Regions from separate parts of the Actinosynnema sp. CA-299493 genome, predicted to be linked through region 3. Evidence: riboswitches for the same ligand, from Rfam matches in the RefSeq annotation. Region 3 holds a riboswitch; each other region holds the start of a gene.
What was found. A riboswitch is a leader RNA that binds a small molecule or an ion and turns the genes downstream of it on or off. The one in region 3 is predicted to bind S-adenosylmethionine.
Positions count from the first base shown of each region.

Region 1: it holds a riboswitch for S-adenosylmethionine, as region 3 does, so the genes downstream of both, ACQPYE_RS32900 (aminotransferase class V-fold PLP-dependent enzyme) here and thrC (threonine synthase) in region 3, are expected to answer to the same signal.
Region 2: it holds a riboswitch for S-adenosylmethionine, as region 3 does, so the genes downstream of both, ACQPYE_RS03575 (methionine ABC transporter ATP-binding protein) here and thrC (threonine synthase) in region 3, are expected to answer to the same signal.

Region 1 is NZ_CP191993.1:7,775,854-7,779,980, forward strand. It holds gene ACQPYE_RS32890 (RluA family pseudouridine synthase) at 1-36, opposite strand, end outside; gene lspA (signal peptidase II) at 33-617, opposite strand; gene ACQPYE_RS32900 (aminotransferase class V-fold PLP-dependent enzyme) at 641-1,972, opposite strand; SAM riboswitch class IV at 2,011-2,125, opposite strand; gene ACQPYE_RS32905 (potassium/proton antiporter) at 2,221-3,702, opposite strand; gene ACQPYE_RS32910 (M28 family metallopeptidase) at 3,912-4,127, shown strand, end outside.
Region 2 is NZ_CP191993.1:712,128-716,254, reverse strand. It holds gene ACQPYE_RS03585 (MetQ/NlpA family ABC transporter substrate-binding protein) at 1-476, opposite strand, end outside; gene ACQPYE_RS03580 (methionine ABC transporter permease) at 505-1,188, opposite strand; gene ACQPYE_RS03575 (methionine ABC transporter ATP-binding protein) at 1,185-2,195, opposite strand; SAM riboswitch class I at 2,398-2,490, opposite strand; gene rsmA (16S rRNA (adenine(1518)-N(6)/adenine(1519)-N(6))-dimethyltransferase RsmA) at 2,577-3,455, opposite strand; gene ACQPYE_RS03565 (resuscitation-promoting factor) at 3,550-4,127, opposite strand, start outside.
Region 3 is NZ_CP191993.1:1,518,184-1,522,310, reverse strand. It holds gene ACQPYE_RS07265 (glycoside hydrolase family 3 N-terminal domain-containing protein) at 1-112, shown strand, start outside; gene rpsT (30S ribosomal protein S20) at 241-501, shown strand; gene holA (DNA polymerase III subunit delta) at 846-1,829, opposite strand; SAM riboswitch class I at 1,926-2,041, shown strand; gene thrC (threonine synthase) at 2,053-3,315, shown strand; gene ACQPYE_RS07245 (DNA internalization-related competence protein ComEC/Rec2) at 3,476-4,127, opposite strand, start outside.

The DNA of each region.
Region 1 (4,127 bases), 3.1 Mb from region 3:
CTCGGGCACGGGAAGGGTTCGGTAGTCGCCGCTCATGCGCCAGCCTTCTTCTCAGTGGACTTCTTCTCCACGCGGGTGCCGTCGTAGTCGCGCTGGAGCAACGCCATCAGCACGATCACGCCACCGCCCACGCAGATGGCGGAGTCCGCGAGGTTGAACACGGGGAAGAAGTTGCCCCACGGGTCGAGCACCGAGATGAAGTCGACCACGCCGCCGCGCAGCGGGCCGGGGGCGCGGAAGATCCGGTCGGTCAGGTTGCCCATCGCGCCGCCGAGGACGAGGCCGAGGCCGATGGCCCAGCCGACCGACCGCAGCCGGCGGGCGATCCACAGGATGAACACGACCACACCGGCCGCGATCAGGGCGAGGATCACCGTCCAGCCCTCGGCCAGGCCGAACGCGGCGCCGGTGTTGCGGATCAGCGGCAGGTACAGCAGGCCGCCGAGCAGCTCGACGGGGTCGCGCCCCTCCAGGTTCTCCACCGCGATGATCTTGCTGACCAGGTCGAGCGCCAACACCAGCGGCGCGATGACGGCCAGCAGCAGGACCCGTCGCTTCGGCAGCGGTGCGTCCGGCTCGTCCGGCGTGTCCGGCTCGGTGTTGGGATCGGTGCTCACCGGGCCATTGTCCAGCATCGGAGTCAGCGCAGGAACGGCGGGAGCGCGCGCTGGTCGTCCAACGGCGTCCAGCGGCCGTCGCGGAGCTCGTACTCCCACCGCGAGCCCTCGACCACGAGCGCCCGCAACGCGGCCACGAACCGGTCCACGTGCTCCTCGGTGGTGCCCAGCCCGATCGACGCGCGCAGCGCGCGTTCGCCGTGGGTGAGTCGGTGCACGGCCACGTGGGCGCAGAACGCGCCGTCACGCACGCCGATGCCGTGCTCGGCGGACAGCGCGGCGGCCAGGTAGCCGGCGTCCTGACCGCCGACGGTGAAGCTCACCACACCCACGCGGTCCCGGTCCGAGCCGAACAGCGTCAGCTCGTGCGCGCCGGGAACGGTCGCCAGACCTTCCCGCAGCCTCGCCAGCAGCACGCGCTCGTGCGCGGTGGTCTGCTCCCAGTGCCTGCCCAGCACGTCGCACGCCACGGCCAGCGCGTGCACGCCCACCACGTTCGGCGTGCCCGCCTCGTGCCGCTCGGGCACCGCCGACCAGGCCACGCCCAGCCGGTCGCCGTGGTCGGTGACGCGGGCCGTCGCACCGCCGCCGACCAGGTACGGCTCGGCGGCCTGCAACCAGTCCGACCGGCCGACCAGCACACCCGCGCCGAACGGCGCGTAGATCTTGTGCCCCGACAGCACGGTGTAGTCCACGTCCAGGGCGCGCACGTCCACCGGCCGGTGCGGCGCGAGCTGGGCGGCGTCCAGGGCGATCCGGGCGCCGTGCCGGCGGGCCACCCGGGACAGCTCGGCCACCGGCCAGATCTCGCCGGTCACGTTGGACGCGCCGGTCACCACGACCAGCCGGGGGCCGACCGGCGCCTCGCGCAGCGCCCGGTCCAGCTCCAGCACGGCCTGGTCGGGTGAGGCGGGCGTGCGCAGCCGGCGCACGTTCGGGCCGCGCCACGGCAGCAGCGCGGCGTGGTGCTCGGTGTCGAACAGGATCACGGAGGTGTGCCTCGGCAGGCTCCTGGCCAGCAGGTTCAGCGCGTCGGTCGTGTTGCGGGCGAACACCACGGCGTCGCTGTCGCGGGCGTTGAGGAACCGCCGGACCGACGAGCGGGCCTGCTCGTAGACCTTGGTGCTGACCTGCGAGGCGAAGCCCGCGCCCCGGTGCACGCTGGCGTACCAGGGCAGCACCTCGTCCACCGCGTCGCGGACCTGCTCCAGACAGGGCGCGCTGGCCGCGTGGTCGAGGTTGGCGTACTCCACGCGCTCACCGGTGACCAGCGGCACGCGCAGCGACGCGCCGACGACGCGGGGCAGAGCAGCGGTGGTGGTGGTGGTGGTGGTGACGGGAACTGCGATCGTCATGACGCCCTCCGGGGGTCCCGGGGCACCCGTCGGAGAGGGGCCCGCGCTTGCCGGGCGCCCTGCGCGCCAGGCCAGGTCCTCACCAGGGGCACCCCACCGCGGTAGGAGGGTTGCCGGCCAGCAAGCCTGGGCTTAGCGCTGGCACTCATGACCTTCGCCTCGACGTTAGCCCGTCGCGCGCGCCGCCGTCGAGTGGCGTTCACATCCTGGGAGCGCCACGCACGGGCCGGCGCCTCGACCGGGGAGCGTCACGGCCGGCCGACGTCGCCCTTCCAGCGCGCGAACCGGCCCGCCCGGTCGACGGCCCGGATGCGGTCCTCGGTCGCCGTGCGCATGGCCTCGGTGCACACCACCAGCAACTGGTCGTGCACCTGCAACCGGGTCGTCGGCTGCGGCGTGAACCCGTTGTCGTCGCGCACCACGAGGCTCACCGACGAGCCCGGCGGCAGCCGCAGCTCCGACAGGTACACGCCGTGCAGCTTGGAGCCGGTTTGGATGCGCACCTGGAGCAGCTCCGCGCCGAGGTCGTCCAGCGCCGACGAGTCGACCTGCACCTCGTGCGCCTCGCCGGACTTGACCAGCCCCAACCACTTGGCCAGCCACGGCAGGGACGTGCCCTGCACCAAGGTCAGCACGACGACCAGCACGAACACCGCGTCGACGAGCTGCTGCGCCCCCTGGACGCCCTGGATCAGCGGGATCAGGGCGAACACGATCGGCACGGCGCCGCGCAGCCCGGACCACGAGATGAACACCTGCTCCCGCCACGGCACCCGGAACGGCAGCGCCGCGAACAGCACCGACAGCGGCCGGGCGAGCAGCACCAGCACCGCGCCCGCCACCAGCGCGGGCACCAGCGCGTCGAGCAGCCGTCCCGGCGACGCGTACAGGCCGAGCAGCACGAACAGGCCGATCTGCGCGATCCAGCCCAGGCCCTCGGCGAACGAGAGGGTGTCCGCCCGGTGCGGCAGGCGGGCGTTGCCGAGCACGAGGGCGGCGATGTAGACGGCCAGGAAGCCGGACGCGTGCGCGAGGTCGCCGACGGTGTAGGCGAGCAGGCACACCGCGACCGTGGCCAGCGGGTACAGGCCGGTGGCGGGCAGTGCGGCGCCGCGCAGGCCGACGCCGCCGAGCCAGCCGAGCACGACACCGATCACCGCGCCCGCGATCAGCTCGTAGCCCATCAGCAGCGGCGCGGTCCACGAGATCGGGTCCGGAGCGGCGAGCAGCACGACGGCGATGTAGACCGGCGCGTCGTTGATGCCGGACTCCAGCTCCAACGAGCCGATGAGCCGCTTGCCCACGCCCACCCCGCGCAACACGCTGAACACGGCCGCGGCGTCGGTGGAGGACAGCACCGCGCCCCACAGCAGCGCCGTGCGCCAGTCCATGTCCAGCAGGAAGTGCAGCGCGAACCCGGTGACCGCGATGCTCACGCCGACGGAGACCGTCGACAGCGCGATGCCGAGGCCGAGCGCCGGCTTCACCGCGCTCCACCGGGTGGTCAGACCACCCTCGGTGAGGATCAGCACGAGGGCGACCGTGCCGAGCGAGCGGGTCAGGTCGGCGTCCTCGAACTGGATGCCCACCACGGCCTCGCCCAGCAGCACGCCGATGCCGAGGTAGAGCAGGAGGGACGGCAGACCGAGCCGGATCGACACCCTGACCGCGATGACCGAGAGCAGCAGGACCGCGGCGACGATGCCCAGGTAGCCCGTCACATCGCCCACTCGACCTCCACGCCATCGCATCCGTCACCCGACGGGGTCATTCTCCCCGGTGATACCGAAATGGACGAATCCGGCACCGCACGCAGCGTCACCAGCCGAACGTCGCTAGCGCGAACCATGCGAAACCGTGCATGTTGACAACAGGGTCCGCCGCCCCGGTCAGCTCCCCCGTTCCCTCCGAGAGACACCCATCCCCTGCGGGAGACACCGTGAAGTTGCGAACGATCTCCATCGCGCTGGTCACCACCGGCGCGCTCCTCGGCTCAGGCCTCGGCTCGGCCACCGCCGCGCCGCCGACCGCCCTGGCCGGGCCGAACATCCCGGTCTCCGCCGTCCAGGCGGACCTGGCCCAGCTCCAGAGCATCGCCACCTCGAACGGCGGCAACCGGGCGCACGGCCGTCCCGGCTACCTGGCCTCGGTGAAC
Region 2 (4,127 bases), 810 kb from region 3:
CCCGGCGTGACCTTGATCAGCCCGTTGTCCTGCAGCAGCTTCAGGCCGCGCGCCTCGTTCGTCGCGTCGTTCGCCACGGCCACCCGGGCGCCGGACGGCAGGTCGGCCAGCGACTTGTGCTTCTTCGAGTACACGCCGAGCGGCTCGATGTGCACCGGCCCGATCCACTCCAGCGACGCGCCGCTCTCCGCCTTGAACGTGTCCAGGTACGGCACGGTCTGGAAGTAGTTCGCGTCCAGCGACCCGTCCACCAGCGCCGTGTTCGGCTGCACGTAGTCGGTGAACTCGACGATCTCGACCTTGAGCCCCTTGGCCGCGGCCAGGTTGTCCGCGACGTACTGGAGGACCTGGGCGTGCGGCACCGGGCTCACACCCACCTTGAGCGGCGCGGCCGGGTCGGACGCGGCGCCGGTGTCGCCACTACCGCAGCCCACCGCGGTCAGCAGCACGGCCAGCAGGGCAGCACGAATACGCATTTCATTCCTTAGGTGAGGAGAAAGACGATCAGACGGACGCGGTGCGGCGGCGGTCGACGCCGCGGGCCACGCGGTTGGTGGTGAACTGGATCGTGGTGGCGATGACCGCCAGCACGACGACCGTGCTCCACAGGTAGCGGTCGTTGAACCGCTGGTAGCCCATGCGCACGGCGAGGTCGCCGAGCCCTCCGCCGCCGACCACCCCGGCCATCGCCGAGTAGCCCAGCAGCGCGATCGCGGTCACGCCGATGGCGTTGACCAGGGCGGGCAACGACTCGCGGAGCAGCACGCTGCGCACGATCCGCAGCGTGGACGAACCGGTGGTGACGGCGGCCTCGACCACCGACACGTGCACCTCGGCCAGCACGTTCTGGACCAGCCTGCCGACGAACGGGATCGCGCCCACGGCGAGCGGCACGATGGCCGCCGTCGGCCCGATGGTGCTGCCCAGCAGCAGCCTCGTCAGCGAGGTCAGCACCACCAGCAGGACCAGGAACGGCATGGAACGGCCGAGGTCGACGACGAACCCGAGCACCTTGTGCAACACCGGCCGGGGCTTCAGCCCACCGGGAGCGGTGAGCTGGAGCCAGATGCCGACGGGCGCTCCGAGCAGCACCGCGATCAGGGTGGAGACGACCACCATGTACAACGTCTCGCCGGTGGCGACCAGCAGGTCGTCGAACACGATGGACCAGGGTGTTGCGGACCTCACGCAGCTACTCCCTGAGGACCCGAGAGGGTCCGGCGCACCGAGCCGCCCGCTTCCGAGATCCACTCCAGCGCCGAGTCGGCGCGCTCGCCCTTCAGCCCGACGCGGAACCGCGCCACGGGGGTCTCGCCCAGCCTGGTCAGGCCGCCGCCGAGCAGGTTCAGCTCCACGCCGAACCGGCTGGTGGCCTCCGGCAGCAGCGCGCCCACGGCGGCGAAGCCGATCAGCACCACGTCCGCGACCCGGTCGAACGAGCCTTCCAGGGCCGGGTTCTGGTCGACGGCCGGCAACAGCGACGCGGCGGTGCGGCTCGCGGCGTCCGACACCAGGTCGAGCACCTTGCCGTGCTCCACCACGCGGCCGTCCTCCAGCACCGCGACGTCGTCGCAGATCTTCCGGACCACGCCCATGTCGTGCGTGACCACGAGCACCGTCACGCCGAGCTCGGCGCGCGCCCGGTCGAGCACGGCGAGCACGGAGCCGGTGGTGTCGGGGTCGAGCGCGGAGGTCGGCTCGTCGGCCAGCAGCACGGACGGCGACGCGGCGAGCGCCCGCGCGACCGCGATCCGCTGGCGCTGCCCGCCGGAGAGCTGGTCGGGGTACGAGCCGGCCTTGTCGGTCAGGCCGACGAGGTCGAGGAGTTCGGCGACGCGGGTGCGGCGCTGGGGCCCGGCCACGCCCGCGGCTTCCAGCGGCAGCGCGACGTTGCCCGCGGCGGTGCGCTGGCGCAGCAGGGAATCCCCTTGCGGCACAACGCCGATCTGCCGGCGGGCGGCGCGCAGCGCGGTGCCGTCGAGCGAGACGAGGTCGGTGCCGTCGACGCGGATCGCGCCGCTGTCGGGGCGCTCCAGGAGCGCGACGCACCGGGCCAGGGTGGACTTGCCCGCCCCGCTGGGGCCGACGACGCCGAGCACGGTGCCCGCGGCGACGTCCAGGTTCACGCCGTCCAGCGCGCGAACCTGCCCGGTACTCCCGGGGAAGGTCTTGGTGAGGTTCTCGACAGTGATCACGTTTTCGCTCCACGACGGCATGCGGCAGCACACGCTCATGGCGTGCGTGACCGACGGCTCAGCTCGGAAAGGTGTCCTGGGTGAAGGACTCGGGGATTCGAGGTGCCTGCGGCTGGTCAGCGGCTGCGACAGGCCGACGAGGTCCGGCGGCCGTGGTCGACGACCCGCCGGCGGGTGAGCGTTCGCATCCTGGGCACGTGATCCTCCATCGTTCCTGGCGGAAGCACCTGCCCCCGTGGAGGGGTGGTTGCTGCGGCGTCGTAGAGCCAGGTCTCTCGGCCGCTCGGGATGGCACCACGAGTAGACCTGACCAGGACCGGCTGACGCAAGCCCGAAACAGGATCGTCCGGCAAATCACACTTTCGGCCGAAAGATCAACGACTACCGAGTGGAGGCGACCTCGGCTATCCGGATGAAGTCACCGACGGCCAGTTGTTCGCCGCGCACCGCCGGGTCCACGCCGGCCGCGACGAGCAGCCGCTGGGCCTCGGCGGCCGAGCCGGCCCAGCCGGACAGCGCGCCGCGCAGCATCTTGCGGCGTTGCGCGAAAGCCGCGTCCACCAAGGCGAACAGCCGTTTGGGATCCACAGTGGACAGCGTCTCGTGGCGGTCGAACGCGACCAGCGCCGAGTCGACGTTGGGCACGGGCCAGAACACCGAACGGGGCACGGGGCCGGCCCGGCGGGCGTCGGCGTACCAGGCGAGCTTCACGCTGGGCACGCCGTAGACCTTGCTGCCGGGGCCGGCGGCCATCCGGTCGGCCACCTCGGACTGCACCATCACCAGGCCCGTGCGCAACGACGGCAGCACGGCCAGCAGGTGCAGCACCACGGGCACGGCCACGTTGTACGGCAGGTTCGCCACCAGGGCGGTCGGGGCGACCGGGAGCTGGTCGGGGGTGACGCGCATCGCGTCGGCGTGCACGACGGACAGCCGCTCGGCCAGCTGAGGCGCCCGCTCCGCCACGGTGACCGGCAGGCGGTCGGCCAGCACGCCGTCGATCTCCACGGCCACCAGCGCGCGGCAGGAGGGCAGCAACGCCAACGTCAGCGAGCCCAGCCCGGGGCCGACCTCCAGCACCACGTCGTCCGGGCGCAGGTCGGCCGCCGACACGATGCGCCGCACCGTGTTCGGGTCGTGCACGAAGTTCTGCCCGAGCTTCTTCGTGGGCCGGATGTCCAGCTCGGCGGCCAGCCGGCGGACGTCGGCCGGGCCCAGGAGGTGGCTCCCGCGCCCGGCCGTCGTCGAATCCTCAGTCACCGGACCCATTCTCCACACCACCGCTCCCGGACCACCACGCGAGGTCGCGTCGACTTCCAGGCGACCTCGCCGCGACGCCGGAGGCGGCGCCGTGTTACGAGAGTCCGAGCTTCGACTGGCAGTGGGGCCACGCCGAGTAGCCGCCGCGCGCGTCGCGGAGCTTGGTGGCGATGGCGATCTGCTGCTCGCGGGTCGCCTGGTGCGGGTACGCGGCGTACTGGGAGCCGCCGTAGGCGTCCCAGGTGCTCTTGTTGAACTGCAGGCCGCCGTAGTAGCCGTTGCCGGTGTTGATGGCCCAGTTGCCGGTGGCCTCGCACTGCGCCAGCTGGTCCCAGACCGCGCCGTCGGGCGGGAGCTTGGTGCCGACCTTGACCTTCTTCGGCTTCGGCTCCTTGGTGACCTTCGCGCCCAGCTTCTCGCGGCCGACCTCGGCGCCGTTCTTCACCGTGACGCGGTAGGTGACGATCTGCTCGCCAGCCTCGCCCGGGTCCAGGACCTCTTTCTGGCCCTTCATCAGCGCGTCGTCCTTGACCTCCTCGACGGGCGGCTGGATGGCCTCCGTCGCGTTGATCACCGACACGCCGGTGCGCGTGATGTGGACCTCGGCGCCGTTGGTGACGCGCAGGTCGAACGCGGTCCCGAGCTTGTCGTCGGGGCCGAGCGACAGGTTCT
Region 3 (4,127 bases):
GCGGCTCGCGGTGACGGCGGGCGACATGGACGGCTCGGGCAAGCCCGAGGTCGCCAGGGGCGACTACGAGGTCGTGGTCGGCGACGGGAGGGCTCGATTCACGGTGCGGTGAGCTGCCCTGATAACCTTCTCGGTCGTACCCGCGCGGCATTCCGCTGTGGAGGAAACCCGTCCCCTCGTGGGGCGGAGCCGGTGACAAGCGCGGTGCGACTCCGAGACCGAGGAAAAGGTGGCTTTCGCGTGGCGAACATCAAGTCCCAGATGAAGCGGATCAAGACGAACGAGAAGGCGCGCCTGCGCAACAAGGCCGTCAAGTCGTCCCTCAAGACCGCCATCCGCAAGTTCCGTGAGGCCGCCGAGGCCGGTGACAAGGAGAAGGCCGTCGCGCTGGCGCAGGACGCGTCCCGCAAGCTCGACAAGGCCGTCTCCAAGGGAGTGATCCACTCCAACCAGGCCGCCAACAAGAAGTCGGCGCTGGCGCGGCGCGCCAACCAGATCTGATCTGGTCTTCACGCTGACAGTGCCGCCCACCCCGCGCCGGGGTGGGCGGCACTTCACGTCTCCACTCCTCCGCAACCGGCGGGGTCCTGCGGCCAGCGCCCAGCAGCGGCACGCTCCACAGCCGACAGCCTCACAGCCGGCACCCAGCAGTGAGCGGCCCGGCCGCCCGCCCAGCACCCCGGCCCCAAGCCGTCAGTGCCCAGCAGCCTCACTCAGCACCCCGGCCCCAGCGGCCAGCACCTCGGCACCCCGCACCCCGGCGACCCGGCGGTGTCAGTGACCCGGCAGCCTCGGCCGGTCAACCGGCGATCGGTGCGATCGGTGGCGGTCCGGCAGCCTCGCGCTCAGCGGCGGCCTTGGGCGGCGACGATCTTCAGCACCGCGCGTTCCAGGGCGTAGCCCGAGTCGGCGGCGACGCCCTTGACGTCGGCGTTCAGGTCCGCGACCACCGTCATCGCCGCCGCGAGCCCCCGCTCCTCCCAGCCACGCGACTGACCCTGGGCCTTCTTCACCTTCCACGGCGGCATGCCCAGCTCGCCCGCCAGCTTGAACGGGTCACCCCGGCCCACCGCGGACACCCGCGCGACCGTGCGCACCGCGTCGGCCAGCGCGTCGGCGACCAGCACGTGCGGCACACCGAGCTGGATCGCCCACCGCAACGCCTCCAGCGCACCGGCCCGGTCGCCCATCACGGCTTTCTCCGCGACCGCGAACCCGGTCACCTCGGCCCGGCCGCGGTGGTAGCGGCGAACCGCCTCGGCGTCGACCTTGCCGCCCGTGTCGGCGACGAGCTGCGAGGCCGCCGCCGCCAACTCGCGCAGGTCCGACCCCACCGCCTCGATCAGCACCGCCACGGCCTCCGGGTCGGCCTTGCCGCCACCGGCCGCGCGGATCTCGTTGCGCACGAACGCTTCGCGGTCCGCCGCCTTGGTGATCTTGGGGCACTCGGTCACGCGGGCGCCGGCCTTGCGCAGCGCCGCGGGCAGCTCCTTGGCCGCCTTGCTGCGCCCGCCGCCACTGTGGACGACCACCACCGTCACCCCGTCCGCCGGGGCCTTGGCGTAGCCGAGAACCGCGTCGGCGATCTCCTTGCCGCACTCCTGCGCGGCCTCCAGCGCGACCACCCGGCCCTCGGCGAACAGCGACGGGCTCACCAGTTCCGCCAGCTCAGGCGGGGTGAGATCGGTCACGCGGACGCGGGTCAGGTCGGCCTGCGAATCGATTTTCCGTGCCGCCGCCAACGCACCGCGCACCGCGCGCTCGACCAGCAACTCCTCCTCGCCGATGATCAGGTGCACGGCGTCGGGCATGTCAGCGGGCGCACTCACGGCGCGATCCTCCCACGGGCGGCAGACGTCCGGATGGTGGACGTCGCTGGCTGAGGGTCGGGATCGTGACGTAGGTTGAGAGGCACAACTGAATACCGCTCATCCAGAGGGGCAGAGGGATCGGCCCGTAGAAGCCCCGGCAACCCGTCGCACAGCGTCCGCTGGCGATCACGGTGCCAATTCCGACCCGCGGTGCGCGGGAAAGATGAGGAGATACCTCGCGATGACTGCTGTCAGTGTGCCCTCGGCCACCACCTCCTTCGACCTCGGTCCTGCCCGTGCGCTGTCGTGTCGTGAATGCGGCCACCAGACGCCGCTCGCCGCCGAGTACGCCTGTCTCGAGTGTTTTGGGCCGCTGGAAGTGGCCTACGACTTCGGTCGGATCCGTCGCGAGGACATCGAGGCGGGCCCCCGGTCGATCTGGCGCTACCGCGGCCTGCTCCCCGTGCCGACCACCGTCGAGTCGCACCCCAACACCAATCCCGGCGGCACCCGCCTGGTCGAGGCCGACCGCCTCGCCAAGGCCCTCGGCGTCCGCAAGGTGTGGGTGAAGGACGACACCGGCAACCCGACCCACTCGTTCAAGGACCGCGTGGTCGGTGTCGCCCTCGCCGCCGCCCGCGAGCTCGGCTTCAAGGTCCTGGCCTGCCCCTCCACCGGCAACCTGGCCAACGCCGTCGCCGCCGCCGCCGCCCGCGCGGGCTGGCAGTCGGTGGTCCTGGTGCCGTCCACGCTGGAGCGGGCGAAGATCCTCATGACCGCCGTCTACGGCGGCAACCTGATCACCGTCGACGGCAACTACGACGACGTGAACCGGCTGGCACAGGAACTGGCCGCCGAGCACGAGGACTGGGCGTTCGTCAACGTCAACGTCCGCCCCTACTACGCCGAGGGCTCCAAGACGCTCGGGTACGAGGTCGCCGAACAGCTCGGCTGGCGGCTGCCCGACCAGATCGTGGTGCCCATCGCGTCCGGCTCGCAGCTGACCAAGGTCGACAAGGCCTTCCGCGAGCTGGGCGAGCTCGACCTGGTCGAGCAGACCCCGTACCGCGTGTTCGGCGCGCAGGCCACCGGCTGCTCCCCCGTCGCGGCCGCCTTCAAGGCGGGCCACGACGTGGTCACCCCGGTCCGCCCGGACACCATCGCCAAGTCGCTGGCGATCGGCGCCCCCGCCGACGGCCCCTACGTGCTGGACGCCGTCCGCCGCACCAACGGCGCGATCGAGGACGTCACCGACGAAGAGGTCGTCGAGGGCATCCGCCTCCTGGCCCGGACCGAGGGCATCTTCGCCGAGACCGCCGGCGGCGTCACCGTCGCGACCGCGAAGAAGCTCATCGAGACCGGTCAGCTGGACCCGGACGGCGAGACGGTGCTCCTGATCACCGGCGACGGCCTCAAGACCCTGGACGCCCTCGGCGACCGCGTCGGCCCCCGCGCCAACGTCCCGCCGTCGGCCGAGGCCGTCATGAAGGCCCTCCAGGACTGACCCCGCACCGCCCGTTCCCGCCTGAGGCCACGGTTCCCGTGGTTCTCGGCCTCAGGCGGGAACGGCCCCGGTCAGCCCGCCGGCGGCCGGATCGGCGGTGATCGGCCGAGTGCCGGCCACCTCGGTCGCGTCGCGGCTGTCACCTCGGCTGCCGCTCGTCTCATCGGTGCCTCCCGTCTGCCGTTGTGGTCACAGGGCGATCCGGGAGGAGCGCAGCCACCCCGTCCGGGGGAAGGCGGTCAGCTCCGGCAGGACGTGCGGGCCGACCGGTTCGGTGACCACGCGCCAGGCGGTGAGCATCTGCGGCCAGGGTCGTGTCGCCTTCTCCTGGTTGTAGCGCTCGGCGTGCCACTCCTCCGGCGGTATGGCGAGGTCCGCGTCGAACAGGCCGTCGGCGATCAGCCGGTAGGCGGTGTCCGGCGAGTAGACCTGCGCCAGGCGGATCACGCCGGTGGCCGTCGCCCTGGCGACGATGCCCCGCTCGCCGCTGGGCAGCTCCTCGCAGACGTAGTAGGTGAACGCGGGCCGGAGTTCGTCGCTCGGCCAGGGTTGGGCGGTGTAGCCGGGCTGCCACAACGCCCACGCCACGGCCCGGTTGCCGCCTTTCGGCGACCAGCCGGAGTGCAATCGGATCCAGACGTCGTTCTTCATGGTTCTCCCCTTGCCCGTTGTCGTGATGGCCGCCGCTCCCGCGGGCGACCCGCGGCCCGTCCGGGCCTGCCAGGACGGCGGTGTCACCGTCCCGGTCCGTGCGCAGCACCAACGCGCCTCGGCTCGTCAACGCGTCGACCAGCACCCTGCTGGGGTGGCCG